2 regions of the Micromonospora sp. SYSU B005 genome follow, and region 2 is predicted to be linked to the other one. Evidence: predicted binding sites of a transcription regulator. Region 2 holds the regulator's gene; the other holds the start of a gene.
What was found. Region 2 encodes HrcA, which represses chaperone genes, less so after heat shock. Its sites were predicted from a motif close to GGTTNGCACNCTCNNNNNGAGNGTGCNAACC; they were not measured.
Positions count from the first base shown of each region.

Region 1: the regulator HrcA is predicted to act here: its motif matches at 2,570-2,600, upstream of groES (co-chaperone GroES).

Region 1 covers NZ_JAXCFU010000001.1:459,792-465,839, reverse strand. Annotated here, with positions in the region: gene SM452_RS02145 (sugar ABC transporter substrate-binding protein) at 1-506, opposite strand, end outside; gene ybaK (Cys-tRNA(Pro) deacylase) at 711-1,190, opposite strand; gene SM452_RS02135 (THUMP-like domain-containing protein) at 1,246-2,478, opposite strand; gene groES (co-chaperone GroES) at 2,733-3,047, shown strand; gene groL (chaperonin GroEL) at 3,118-4,767, shown strand; gene SM452_RS02120 (sulfite oxidase) at 4,828-6,048, shown strand, end outside.
Region 2 covers NZ_JAXCFU010000017.1:39,370-45,417, forward strand. Annotated here, with positions in the region: gene SM452_RS27045 (SDR family NAD(P)-dependent oxidoreductase) at 1-102, shown strand, start outside; gene SM452_RS27050 (16S rRNA (uracil(1498)-N(3))-methyltransferase) at 208-942, opposite strand; gene dnaJ (molecular chaperone DnaJ) at 944-2,089, opposite strand; gene hrcA (heat-inducible transcriptional repressor HrcA) at 2,163-3,185, opposite strand; gene SM452_RS27065 (DUF4870 domain-containing protein) at 3,418-4,038, shown strand; gene hemW (radical SAM family heme chaperone HemW) at 4,078-5,301, opposite strand; gene SM452_RS27075 (enoyl-CoA hydratase-related protein) at 5,321-6,048, shown strand, end outside.

The DNA.
Region 1 (6,048 bases), on a different contig from region 2:
GGGTTCTTGACGCCCTTGTCGGTCAGGCACTTGCTCAGGCCCTCGCCCTGGAGCTTGCCGACCGCCTCGTTGTCGAAGCTGACGTAGTACTGGGCGGAGCCGCCCAGGGTCAGCCGGTCGTAGTCGATGGTCGCCACGCCCTGCGACTTGGCCTTGTCGAGCACGGCCTTGCCGGTGCCGGAGTCCAGGTTGACGATCATCAGGACGTTGACGCCGTTGGTGATCATCTGGTCGGCGATGGTCTGGAACGCGGTCTTGTCGTTCTGCGCGTTCTGGATGTCGGACTCGACGCCGGCCGCGTCGAACGCCGCCTTCAGGTACTTGCGGTCCGCGCCCTCCCAGCGGGCGGAGGACTTGCTGTCCGGCAGGATCACGCCGATCTTCGGCTTCTTGGCGTTGGAGCCGCCGCCGGCCTCGTCGGAAGAACCGCCGTTGTCACCGCAGGCGGCCATGCTGCCGGTCGCGAGGAGACCGACGGCCGCGAAGGTGAGGAAGCCCTTGCGCATGTGCAGGGTCCTTTCGGAGGTGGGGGAGTGGTGATGTTTTGTTGTGTCCGGCAACGTATTCCCCGCCTCCCATGCGCCGCAAGACTGCCGAGGTCAGAAGTTTGTTGGCGGCGGTAACAATTCAGCAACGCGGTTGTCACCCGCGGGACACCGCCGGGAGAGCGCGCTCCGGGAACGCTCCCACACGCACCGTCACGAGCCCGCTCAGGCGGCGGCGATCGATGCCGTCGTCGCCCCGGTGAGCGCCACCAGATCGGTCGGCGCGAGCTGCACCTGCAACCCCCGGCGGCCCGCCGAGACGTACACCGTCGGGTGCGCCAGCGCGGAGGCGTCGATGACTGTCGGTAGGCGCTTGCGCTGCCCCAACGGGCTGATGCCGCCGCGGACGTATCCGGTCGCCCGCTCGGCCGTCGTGCGGTCCGCCATCGCCGCCCGCTTGCCGCCGGCCGCCGCGGCGAGCGCCTTCAGGTCCAGCTCGCCGGTCACCGGCACCACCGCCACCGTCAGCCCGCCGTCGACCTCGGTGACGAGCGACTTGAACACGCGCTCCGGCGCCACCCCGAGCGCGGTCGCCACGAGCGCGCCGTAGTTCGGCGCGTCCGGCGAGACGTCGTAGGTGTGGGTGCTGTGGGCGATCTTCCGCTTGCTCAGCAACGCGATCGCCGGAGTGCCAGGGCCCGCCACCGGATCAAGCTAGCCCGGTCATCGGCCCACCGCGAGCCGAAACCGCGCGCCGGGGTCAGCCGCCGGCCGGAACCGGCCGGCAGACGAGCACCGTGGGGGCGCCGGCGACCCGGGTCAGCACCAGGTCGGCCGCCGTCTCGCCGGAGAGCCGCAGGTCACGGCGCAGCTTCTCTGGCTCCAGCGCCGACCCGCGCTTGCGGATCTCCACCCGGCCGACGCGGCGTTCGCGCAGCAGGGCACGCAGCCGCTTCAGCGAGAACGGCAGCACGTCGGTGATCTCCAGGCAGCGGGCGAACGGGGTGGGCCGGGCCTCGTCGGCGTACAGGTAGGCGATCGACGGATCGGCGAGCGTGGCGTCGAGGTCGGTGGCCAGCTCGGCGACCAGGTGCGCGCGTACCACCGCCGGATCCGGGTCGTAGAGGAAGCGCCGGACCGGTCCCACCGGCGCCTCCTGTGCGCCCGTGCCGGTTAGGTGATAGGAAGGGACCCTTTTACTACCGGAGGCGTTAAGAAGGGGCCCTTCCTTCTCGCGCAGCACTGTGGCGCGGCGCGGGACCTCGGCCAGGTCACCGCACCAGAGCGCCGCCTCGACCAGGTCGCCGTCCACGCTCACCCACTCCGCCTCGGCGCCGCCCGGGATCAGCGCGTGGTCCAGCCCGGGTGCCACCTTCACCGCGGTGCGCGGCACCCGCGCGGCCAGGCCGGTGACGAAGTCCCACGGCGGGGAGTAGGCGTTCGGGTCGAAGACGCGCCGCCCGGTGCCGGCCCGCCGCCGCGCCGGATCGCAGAACACCGCGTCGACCCCGCTCACGTCGAACGCCGTGGCGTCACCGCACTCGACTGTCACCAGGTCGGCGAGCCCGGCCGCCTCGGCGTTGGCGGCGGCCATCTCGGCGGTCAGCGGGTCGGCCTCCACCGCGTACACCCGGATGCCGGCGCGGGCCGCGGCGAGCGCGTCGGCCCCCAGTCCGCACCCCAGGTCGGCCAGCGTGGTCACGCCCGCGGCGCGCAGCCGCGCGGCGCGCCGGTCCGCGACCACGCGGCGGGTGGCCTGCTCCAGCCCCGCCCGGGTGAGGAACATCCCGGCCGCGACCGGGCCGAACTTGCCTGCCGCCCGGCGGCGCAGCTCCGCCTGGGTCAGCGCCGCGGCCGCGAGCCCGCCGGGGATGCCGGCCGAGCGCAGCGCGGCCGCCGCCGCCAGCGGGTCGCCGCCGGCCACCCGCTCGGCCGCGGCGAGCGCCGCCGACCCCTCGGGGGTACGCAGCGCGGCGAGCTGGTCGAGATCCACGCGCTCATTCTCCCGGCCCGGTTCCGGCGCGACACGGAGGGCGACGCGTTGGCACTCTCCTTGACGGAGTGCTAGCCGAGGAATAACCTGCGATTAGCACTCTCACCCTGAGGGTGCCAACGCCCGAGCCTCGTGCCCGGGGGTTGAGCGCCAGGCGGACCGGCACCCGCGACGACGGCCCCGCCCGGTGGCATGTGGCAGATTGACGCTGGTCGGCGTGCCGGCCGGCAACGACACCAAGTACCCGGGAGGGTATGCCCGTGACTACCGCGACCAAGGTTGCGATCAAGCCGCTCGAGGACCGCATCGTGGTCCAGGCGAACGAGGCCGAGACCACCACCGCCTCGGGCATCGTGATCCCCGACACCGCCAAGGAGAAGCCGCAGGAGGGCACCGTCCTCGCTGTCGGCCCGGGCCGGATCGACGACAAGGGCAACCGCGTGCCGATCGACGTGAAGGTCGGCGACACCGTCCTCTACTCGAAGTACGGCGGCACCGAGGTCAAGTACGCCGGCGAGGAGTACCTGGTGCTCTCCGCCCGCGACGTCCTCGCGGTCATCGAGAAGTAAGCAACCGATCAGTGTCGTTGCCCCGGTCCGGCTCGCCGGGCCGGGGCAACGTCGCTTCGAAGGGATACTGATGGCGAAGATCCTCAGCTTCTCGGACGACGCCCGGCACCTGCTCGAGCACGGTGTCAACGCCCTCGCGGACGCGGTGAAGGTCACCCTCGGCCCGCGCGGGCGCAACGTCGTCCTGGACAAGAAGTTCGGTGCGCCCACGATCACCAACGACGGCGTGACCATCGCCAAGGAGATCGAGCTCACCAACCCGTACGAGAACCTCGGCGCGCAGCTGGTCAAGGAGGTGGCGACCAAGACCAACGACGTCGCCGGCGACGGGACCACCACCGCCACCGTGCTGGCCCAGGCCATGGTCCGTGAGGGCCTGCGCAACGTGGCCGCCGGCACCAACCCGACCGGCCTGAAGCGGGGCATCGACGCGGCGGCCGCCAAGGTCTCCGAGGCGCTGCTCGGCAAGGCCGTCGAGGTCTCCAGCAAGGAGTCGATCGCGCACGTCGCGACCGTCTCCGCGCAGGACGCCGCCATCGGTGAGCTGATCGCCGAGGCGATGGAGAAGGTCGGCCGCGACGGTGTCATCACCGTCGAGGAGGGCTCCGCGCTCACCACCGAGCTGGAGGTGACCGAGGGTCTCCAGTTCGACAAGGGCTTCATCTCCCCGAACTTCGTCACCGACCTGGAGGCGCAGGAGGCGGTCCTGGAGGACCCGTACATCCTGATCACCACCCAGAAGATCTCGGCGATCGAGGAGCTGCTGCCGCTGCTGGAGAAGGTCCTCCAGAACAACAAGCCGCTGCTCATCGTCGCCGAGGACGTCGAGGGCCAGGCCCTGTCCACGCTCGTGGTGAACGCGCTGCGCAAGACCGTCAAGGTCTGCGCGGTCAAGGCCCCCGGCTTCGGCGACCGCCGCAAGGCGATGCTCCAGGACATGGCGATCCTCACCGGTGCCGAGCTGGTCGCCCCGGAGCTGGGCTACAAGCTCGACCAGGTCGGCCTGGAGGTGCTGGGCACCGCCCGCCGCGTCGTGGTCGACAAGGAGAACACCACTGTCGTCGACGGTGGCGGCCAGGCCGCCGAGGTCGCCGACCGGGTCGCGCAGATCCGTAAGGAGATCGAGGCCTCCGACTCCGAGTGGGACCGGGAGAAGCTGGCCGAGCGGCTGGCGAAGCTCTCCGGCGGCATCGCCGTGATCAAGGTCGGCGCGGCCACCGAGGTCGAGATGAAGGAGCGCAAGCACCGCATCGAGGACGCCATCGCCGCGACCAAGGCCGCGGTCGAGGAGGGTACGGTCCCGGGTGGCGGCGCCGCCCTGGCCCAGATCCTGCCGGCGCTCGACGACGACCTGGGCTTCACCGGTGACGAGAAGGTCGGCGTCTCGATCGTGCGCAAGTCGCTCGTCGAGCCGCTGCGCTGGATCGCCCAGAACGCCGGCCACGACGGCTACGTGGTGGTGCAGAAGGTCGTCGGCCAGGACTGGGGCTACGGCCTCGACGCCGCCACCGGCGAGTACGTCGACCTGGCCAAGTCCGGCATCATCGACCCGGTGAAGGTGACCCGCAACGCGGTCAGCAACGCCGCCTCGATCGCCGGCCTGCTGCTCACCACCGAGAGCCTCGTGGTGGAGAAGCCGGCCGAGCCGGAGCCGGCCGGCGGTGGGCACGGCCACTCGCACGGCCACGGCCACGGCCACCAGCACGGCCCGGGCTTCTGACCGAGTAGTACGCCCCGCCGTCAGGGCACACCGCCGACCCGGTGGTGTGCCCTGACGCGTATGTCCTTACAGAACGCTGACGGAATTGGCAGCCGGCCCGGCGGGTCGACCAGACTGGATGCCGTGAGCACCCTCTCCCGCCGCCGCGCGGCACTCGCCGGTGTCGTCGCCGCAGTGGTGGCACTCGGCACCGCCGAACCCGTGGCGGTCCTGACCGGTCCCCGGTCCGCGCCGCTCGTCGCCGTCGGCGGACTCGTCGTCGACCTGGTGCCCGAGCCGCTCAAGCAGTTCGCCATCGACGTCTTCGGCACGTACGACAAGATCGCCCTGCTGGTCGGGACGGCGCTGCTGCTGGCCGCCTTCGGGGCGCTGCTCGGCCTGGCGGCGGCCCGGCGGCTGGTGATCGGCCTGGCCGGCGTCGCCGCGTTCACGGTGCTCGGCGTCGCCGCCGCGCTGACCCGGGCCGGCGCGGACGCGTTCGACGCGCTGCCCTCCCTGGTCGGCGGCGGACTGGGCGCGCTGACGCTCTGGGCGTTCGTGGCCGGTCCGCTGGGGCCCGGCCGGGGCGCGGCCGCGCAGCCGGCACCGCCTCCGGTGGTCGCCGCGCTCGCGGGGGAGGAGAAGACCCCGGGTGGCTGGGAGCCGGTCCGGCACGACGACGACGCGGAGTCGCGGCGGCGGTTCCTGCGTGGCGCCGGGCTGCTCACCGGTGCGGCGGCGGTGGCCGGGCTGGGCGGGCACTGGCTGGCGGGCCGGCGCGGCGTGTCGGCGGCCCGGGAAGCGGTGACGCTGCCCGCCCCTGTGGCGCCCGCCCCGCAGGTGCCGGCCGGAGCGGACCTGTCACTGCCCCGGCTGGCGCCGTACGTCACGCCGAACCGGGAGTTCTACCGGATCGACACCGCGCTGGTGGTGCCGCAGGTGGACCCGGTCACCTGGCGGCTGCGGATCCACGGGCGGGTGCGCAACCCGATCGAGCTGAGCTTCGACGACCTGCTGGCCCGCCCGATGGTCGAGCGGTACGTGACGCTGGCCTGCGTCTCCAACGAGGTGGGCGGCGACCTGATCGGCAACGCGCGCTGGCTCGGCGTGCCGATCAAGGAGCTGCTCGACGAGGCCGGCCCGCTCGACGGCGCGGACCAGGTGGTCGGCCGCGCGGTGGACGGCTGGACCTGCGGCACGCCGACGTCGGTGCTGCGCGACGGGCGGGACGCGCTGCTCGCGGTCGGCATGAACGGCGAACCGCTGCCGATCCAGCACGGCTTCCCGGTGCGGATGGTGGTG
Region 2 (6,048 bases):
GAGGAGATCGCCGCGGCGGTGCACTGGCTGGCCAGCCCCGAGGCCGAGTGGGCGGCAGGCACCATCATCGACCTGAACGGCGCCTCCTACCTCCGCTCCTGACCCCCGCGATCTTGCACTTCCGGCCCGGGCAAAACGCCGCAAAAGGGGCGCCGCGCGGGCCGAAACTGCAAGATCAGCGCGCACCAAAGAGGGGGGCGCGCGGGTTTACCAGTGGGTCAGGCGGGTGGCCAGGACTGTCAGGGCTGCCACGCCTGCCGTCGAGGTGCGCAGGACTGACGGGCCCAGGCGGACCGTGCGGGCGCCCGCCTCGGCGAACGCGGCCAGCTCGTGGTCGGCGATGCCGCCCTCCGGGCCGACCACCAGCACGATCTCCCCGGCGGCCGGAAGGTCGACTGTGGTCAGCCGGTCCTGCGCGCCCTCGTGCAGCACGAACGCGCCGGCCGCACCGGCGATCCGGCGGGCCACCGAGGCGGTGGACTCGTCCGGCGCGCCGGCCACCACCGGCAACCACGGGCGGCGGGCCTGCTTGGCCGCCTCGCGGGCGGTCGCGACCCACTTCTGCCGGGCCCGTTCGCCCCGCTCGCCGCGCCACTGCGCCACCGAGCGGGACGCCGCCCAGGGCACGATCTCGTCCACCCCGACCTCGGTCATCGCCTGCACGGCGAGTTCGCCCCGGTCGCCCTTGGCGATGCCCTGCACCACGACGAGCCGGGGCACCGGCGCGTCCGCGTACCCCCGGCTCGTGACCCGCAGGTCGAGCGTGCCGCGGCCGACGGCGGTGACCACCGCGGCGGCGGTGCCGCCCCGGCCGTCGGCGAGCACCAGTTCCTCGCCGACGCGCAGCCGCTGCACGGTGGCCGCGTGGTGGCCCTCCGGGCCGTCCAGCGTCAGCGTGTCACCGGTGGGCAGCGCCTCGACCAGGAACAGCGGCGCGGACACCTCAGGCGTGCCCGTTGAAGGCGTCGCGCATCCGGGAGAAGAAGCCGCCCTGCTTGGTCAGCTCGGCGACCTCCTCGCCGCGGGTCTTGGCGAAGTCGCGCAGCATCCGCTCCTGGTCGGCGTCGAGCTTGGTCGGGGTACGCACGTCCAGGTGCACGTAGAGGTCACCCCGGCCGGTGCCGCGCAGGTGCGGTACGCCCCGGGCGCGCAGCCGCAGCGTGCTGCCGGGCTGGGTGCCGGGCTTGACGTCGACCGTCTCCTCGCTGTCCAGCGTCTTGATGGTCAGCCGGGTGCCGAGCGCGGCGGCGGTCATCGGCACCGTGACCCGGCAGTGCAGGTCGTCGCCCTTGCGGGAGTAGACGTCGTGCGGCCGCTCGTGGATCTCGACGTAGAGGTCACCGGCGGTGCCGCCACCGGGGCCGACCTCGCCCTGCTGGGCCAGGCGGATCCGCATGCCGTCCTCGACCCCGGCGGGGATCTTGACGGTCAGCGAGCGGCGGGTGCGTACCCGGCCGTCACCCGCGCAGGTGGGGCAGGGGTGCGGGATGGTGGTGCCGTAGCCCTGGCAGACGGTGCACGGCCGGGCGGAGACCACCTGACCGAGGAAGGTCCGCTGCACCGACTGCACCTCGCCCCGGCCGCCGCACGCCTCGCAGGTGGCCAGGTGGGTGCCGGCGGCGGTGCCGGCGCCGGAGCAGGTGGTGCAGAGCACCGCGGTGTCGACGGTGATCGGCGCCTCGACGCCGAACGCGGTCTCGTTGAGGTCCAGCTCCAGGCGCAGGATCGCGTCCGCGCCGGGGCGGGTACGCGGACGCGGCCCCCGGCTGCCGCCCGCGGCGCCGCCGAAGAACGCGTCCATGATGTCCTGGAAGCCGACGAACGGACCGGCGCCGCCGGGCCCGCCCGGGCCGCCCATGCCACCGCCGCCCGGGGCGAGCGGGTCGCCGCCCAGGTCGACGATCTGCCGCTTCCGGTCGTCCGAGAGGACCTCGTACGCGGCGTTGATGTCCTTGAACTTCTCCTGGGCCTCCGGGTCCGGATTGACGTCCGGGTGGAACTGCCGCGCCAGCTTGCGGTAGGCGCGCTTGATCTCGTCGTCGGAGGCGTCCCGGCTCACGCCGAGAATGCCGTAGTAGTCCCTGGCCACTGCGTTAGGTGTCCTCATGTTCGTCTCGCGTCGCTCCGGTCGTCGGCCGGAACCGGCCGTCGGCCCTGACTGGTCAGTTCTGGGCCAGCAGTTCGCCCACGTAGCGTGCCACGGCCCTCACCATGGCGATATTGCCGGGGTAGTCCATCCGGGTCGGCCCGAGCACGCCGAGCCCGCCGACGATCGTGCTGCCCGGTCCGTAGCCGGTGCTGACCACCGAGGCGGCCCGCAGGTTGTCGAATTCGTTCTCGTCGCCGATGAGCACCCGGGTGGTGCTCGGCTCGGTCTCGCCGATCAGCTTGAGCAGTACGACTTCTTCTTCGAGCGCCTCCAGGATGGGCCGCAGCGAACCCTGGAAGTCGAGCAGGCCACCCCGGGTGAGGTTGGCCTGCCCGGCCAGCGCGAGGCGCTCCTCGTGCCGTTCCACGAGGGTCTCCAGCAGCACTGTGGAGAGCGTCGTCATGGCCGGGCGCAGATGCGGCGCGGACTCCTCGACGAGCGCCTGCACCAGCGGAGGCGTCTCGGCGAGCTGGCAGCCGACGAGTTTCTCGTTCACCAGCCGGCGCAGGTCGGTCACGTCGTCGGCGGGCACCGGGGCGGGCAGTTCGACCAGCCGCTGCTCGACCCGGCCGGTGTCGGCGATCATGACGACCATCAGCCGGGTGGTGGAGATCGGCACCAGCTCCAGGTGACGCACCTTGGACCGGGCCAGGCTCGGGTACTGCACCACCGCCACCTGACGGGTGAGCTGGGCGAGCAGCCGGACCGTGCGGTGCACCACGTCGTCCAGGTCGACGGCGCCGACCAGGAAGCGCTCGATCGCCCGGCGCTCGGCCGGGCTGAGCGGCTTGACCCGGGACAGCCGGTCGACGAAGAGGCGGTAGCCGCGGTCGGTGGGCACCCGGCCGGCGCTGGTGTGCGGCTGCCGGATGTAGCCCTCCTCCTCCAGCACCGCCATGTCGTTGCGCACGGTGGCGGGCGAGACGCCGAGCTGGTGCCGCTCGACCAGGGCCTTGCTGCCGACCGGTTCCTGCGTGGCGACGTAGTCCTCGACGATCGCGCGCAGCACGGCGAGTTTGCGGTCGTCGAGACCCATTCCCCACCTCCTGACGCACCTCGGCCGGGCCGGCACGCGGCATCCGCCGGGCGGCTGGCACTCGACTGTAGCGAGTGCCAGTCTACGTCGGCACCCCCGCCGACGCGATGATCGCCTGACGGACCTGCGGTGCGGCCCACCACACAGCGCCGCCCACCAGGGCCGAACAGCCGGTCATCGTCGGTCTGTGTCGCTCTGGTGCGAGTTGACCGGTGCCCCTACCGTGGCGACCATGACAGAACCTCCTCGCCCTCCAGGGGCAGGGGACTCCGGCCCCCAGCCCGACCCGTCGGCGCCCTACGGCTCGTCGCCGGGCAGCGAACCGCCCACCGCTCCACTGTCCGGGGCGCCGGGCGCCGGCGGCTATCCCCCGCCCGGTGACTATCCGCCCCCGGGCGGCTACCCGCCCCCGGGCGGCGGCTACCCCCCGCCGGGTGGTTACCCCCCGCCGGGCGGCATGCCCGGCTACCCCGCCGGTGGCGGGTACGGCCCGGCCTCCTACGCCAACAACGACGAGAAGACGTGGGCCCTGGTGGCGCACTTCGGCGGCGCCGCCGGTGTCATCGTCGGTGGCGGTCTGCTCGGCTGGGTCGCCCCGCTCATCGCGATGATGACCCGCGGTCAGCAGTCCCCGACGGTCCGCGCCCACGCGGTCGCGGCGCTGAACTTCCAGATCACCTGGACCATCGCCAGCGTCCTCGCCTGGGTCGTCACGGTCATCACCTGCGGGATCCTGTTCTTCGTCCCGATGCTGGTCTGGCTGGTGCCGCTGATCTTCGGGATCATCGGCGGGATCAAGGCCAACGAGGGTGTGCTCTACCGCTACCCGATGACCTACAACTTCATCAAGTGACACCGCCGGCCGGCCGAGGGGGCGGCCGGCCGGTGCCGGTCACGGCAGCAGGTCGCGTACCACCGCGTCGGCCAGCAGCCGTCCGCGCAGCGTCAGCACCACAAGCCCTCGCGCGTACGCCCCGGCGTCGAGCAGCCCGGCGTCCCTGGCCCGCTCGGCGCCCGCCCGGCCGGGCTCGTCCAGCACGTCCAGCGGCAGACCGGAGGCGAGCCGCACCCGCAGCATCACGTCCTCCATGTGCTGCTCCTCGGGGCTGAGCCGCTCCCGGGCCAGCGCCGGCGAGGCACCCTCGGCCAGCCGCGCCGCGTACGCGCTGGGGTGCTTGACGTTCCACCACCGCACGCCGCCGACGTGGCTGTGCGCCCCCGGGCCCAGGCCCCACCAGTCGGCGCCGGTCCAGTAGAGCAGGTTGTGCCGGCACCGGGCCGCCGCCGAGCGGGCCCAGTTCGACACCTCGTACCAGGAGAACCCGGCCTCGCCGAGCGCGGCCTCCGCGGCCAGGTAGCGGTCCGCCGCCACGTCGTCGGAGGGGTACGGCAGCTCGCCACGCCGCATCCGCGCGGCCAGCCGGGTGCCGTCCTCCACGATCAGGGCGTACGCGCTGACGTGATCCACGCCCGCGTCGACCACCTGGGCCAGCGAGGCGGCGAAGTCGTCGGCCGTCTCGCCCGGGGTACCGTAGATCAGGTCCAGGTTCACGTGCTCGAACCCGGCGTCGCGCGCCTCCAGCGCGGCGGCGGTGGCCCGGCCCGCGCTGTGCCGCCGGTCCAGCACCGCGAGCACGCCCGGCGCGGCGGACTGCATGCCGAGCGAGATCCGGGTGTAGCCGGCCGCCCGCAGCGTCTTGAGCGACTCCGGGCTCACCGACTCGGGGTTGGCCTCGGTGGTCACCTCGGCGTCGGCGGCCAGCCCCCAGACGCGGTCGATGCCGTCGAGGATCCGGGCCAGGTCGTCGGCGGGCAGCAGGGTGGGCGTGCCGCCGCCGACGAAGACGGTGTCGACCCGGGGCGGCGGCGAGTCGCCCAGCACCCGGGCGGCCAGCGCCAGTTCGGCAAGCACCGAGTCGGCGTACGTCTCCCGGCTCGCCCCGCCGCCCAACTCCGAGGCGGTGTACGTGTTGAAGTCGCAGTAACCGCACCGGCTGGCGCAGAACGGCACGTGGACGTACACGCCGAAGCCGCGGGCGCCGACGGCGCGACGGGCGGTGGCGGGCAGCGATCCGTCGCGCGGGACGGGTTCGCCTTCTGGAAGGACGCCGGGCATGGCCACTAGTGTGCCCGGCATGACCTCTCCGGACGCTCTCGTGCGAGTCGCCACGGCCCGTGGGGTGACCACCCTCACCCTGGACAGCCCGCACAACCGCAACGCGCTCTCCACGCCCCTGATGACCCAGCTGCTGGCCGGGCTGGCCGACGCGGTCGCCGACGACGCGGTACGCGCGATCGTGCTCGACCACACCGGCCCGGTCTTCTGCTCCGGCGCCGACCTGAAGGAGACCGCCGCCGCGTACGCCAGCGGCACGGTGCCCGCCGGGATGCTCGGCGACGTGCTGGTGGCGGTGCGGGAGTGCCCGAAGCCGGTGGTGGCGAAGGTCGCCGGGCCGGCCCGGGCCGGTGGGCTGGGCCTGATCGCCGCCGCCGACCTGGCGGTCTGCGCGCAGGAGGCGACGTTCGCGTTCACCGAGGTGCGGATCGGCGTGATCCCGGCGGTGATCTCGGCGACCGTGCTGCCGCGCCTGGGCCAGCGGGCCGCCGCCGAGCTGTACCTGACCGGCGACACGTTCGACGGCCGCCGCGCCGCCGAGATCGGCCTGGTCACCGCCGCGGTGCCGGCCGACGAGCTGGACGCCGCCGTCGGGCGCTACTGCGAGTCGCTGGTGAAGGGCGCGCCGGGGGCGCTGGCCGGGGCGAAGGAGCTGCTGCGCCGGCCCGCCGGGACCGACCTGCGGGCCGAGATCGCCGAGTTGGCCGCGCTGTCGACCGGGTACTTCCTCTCCGACGAGGGACGCGA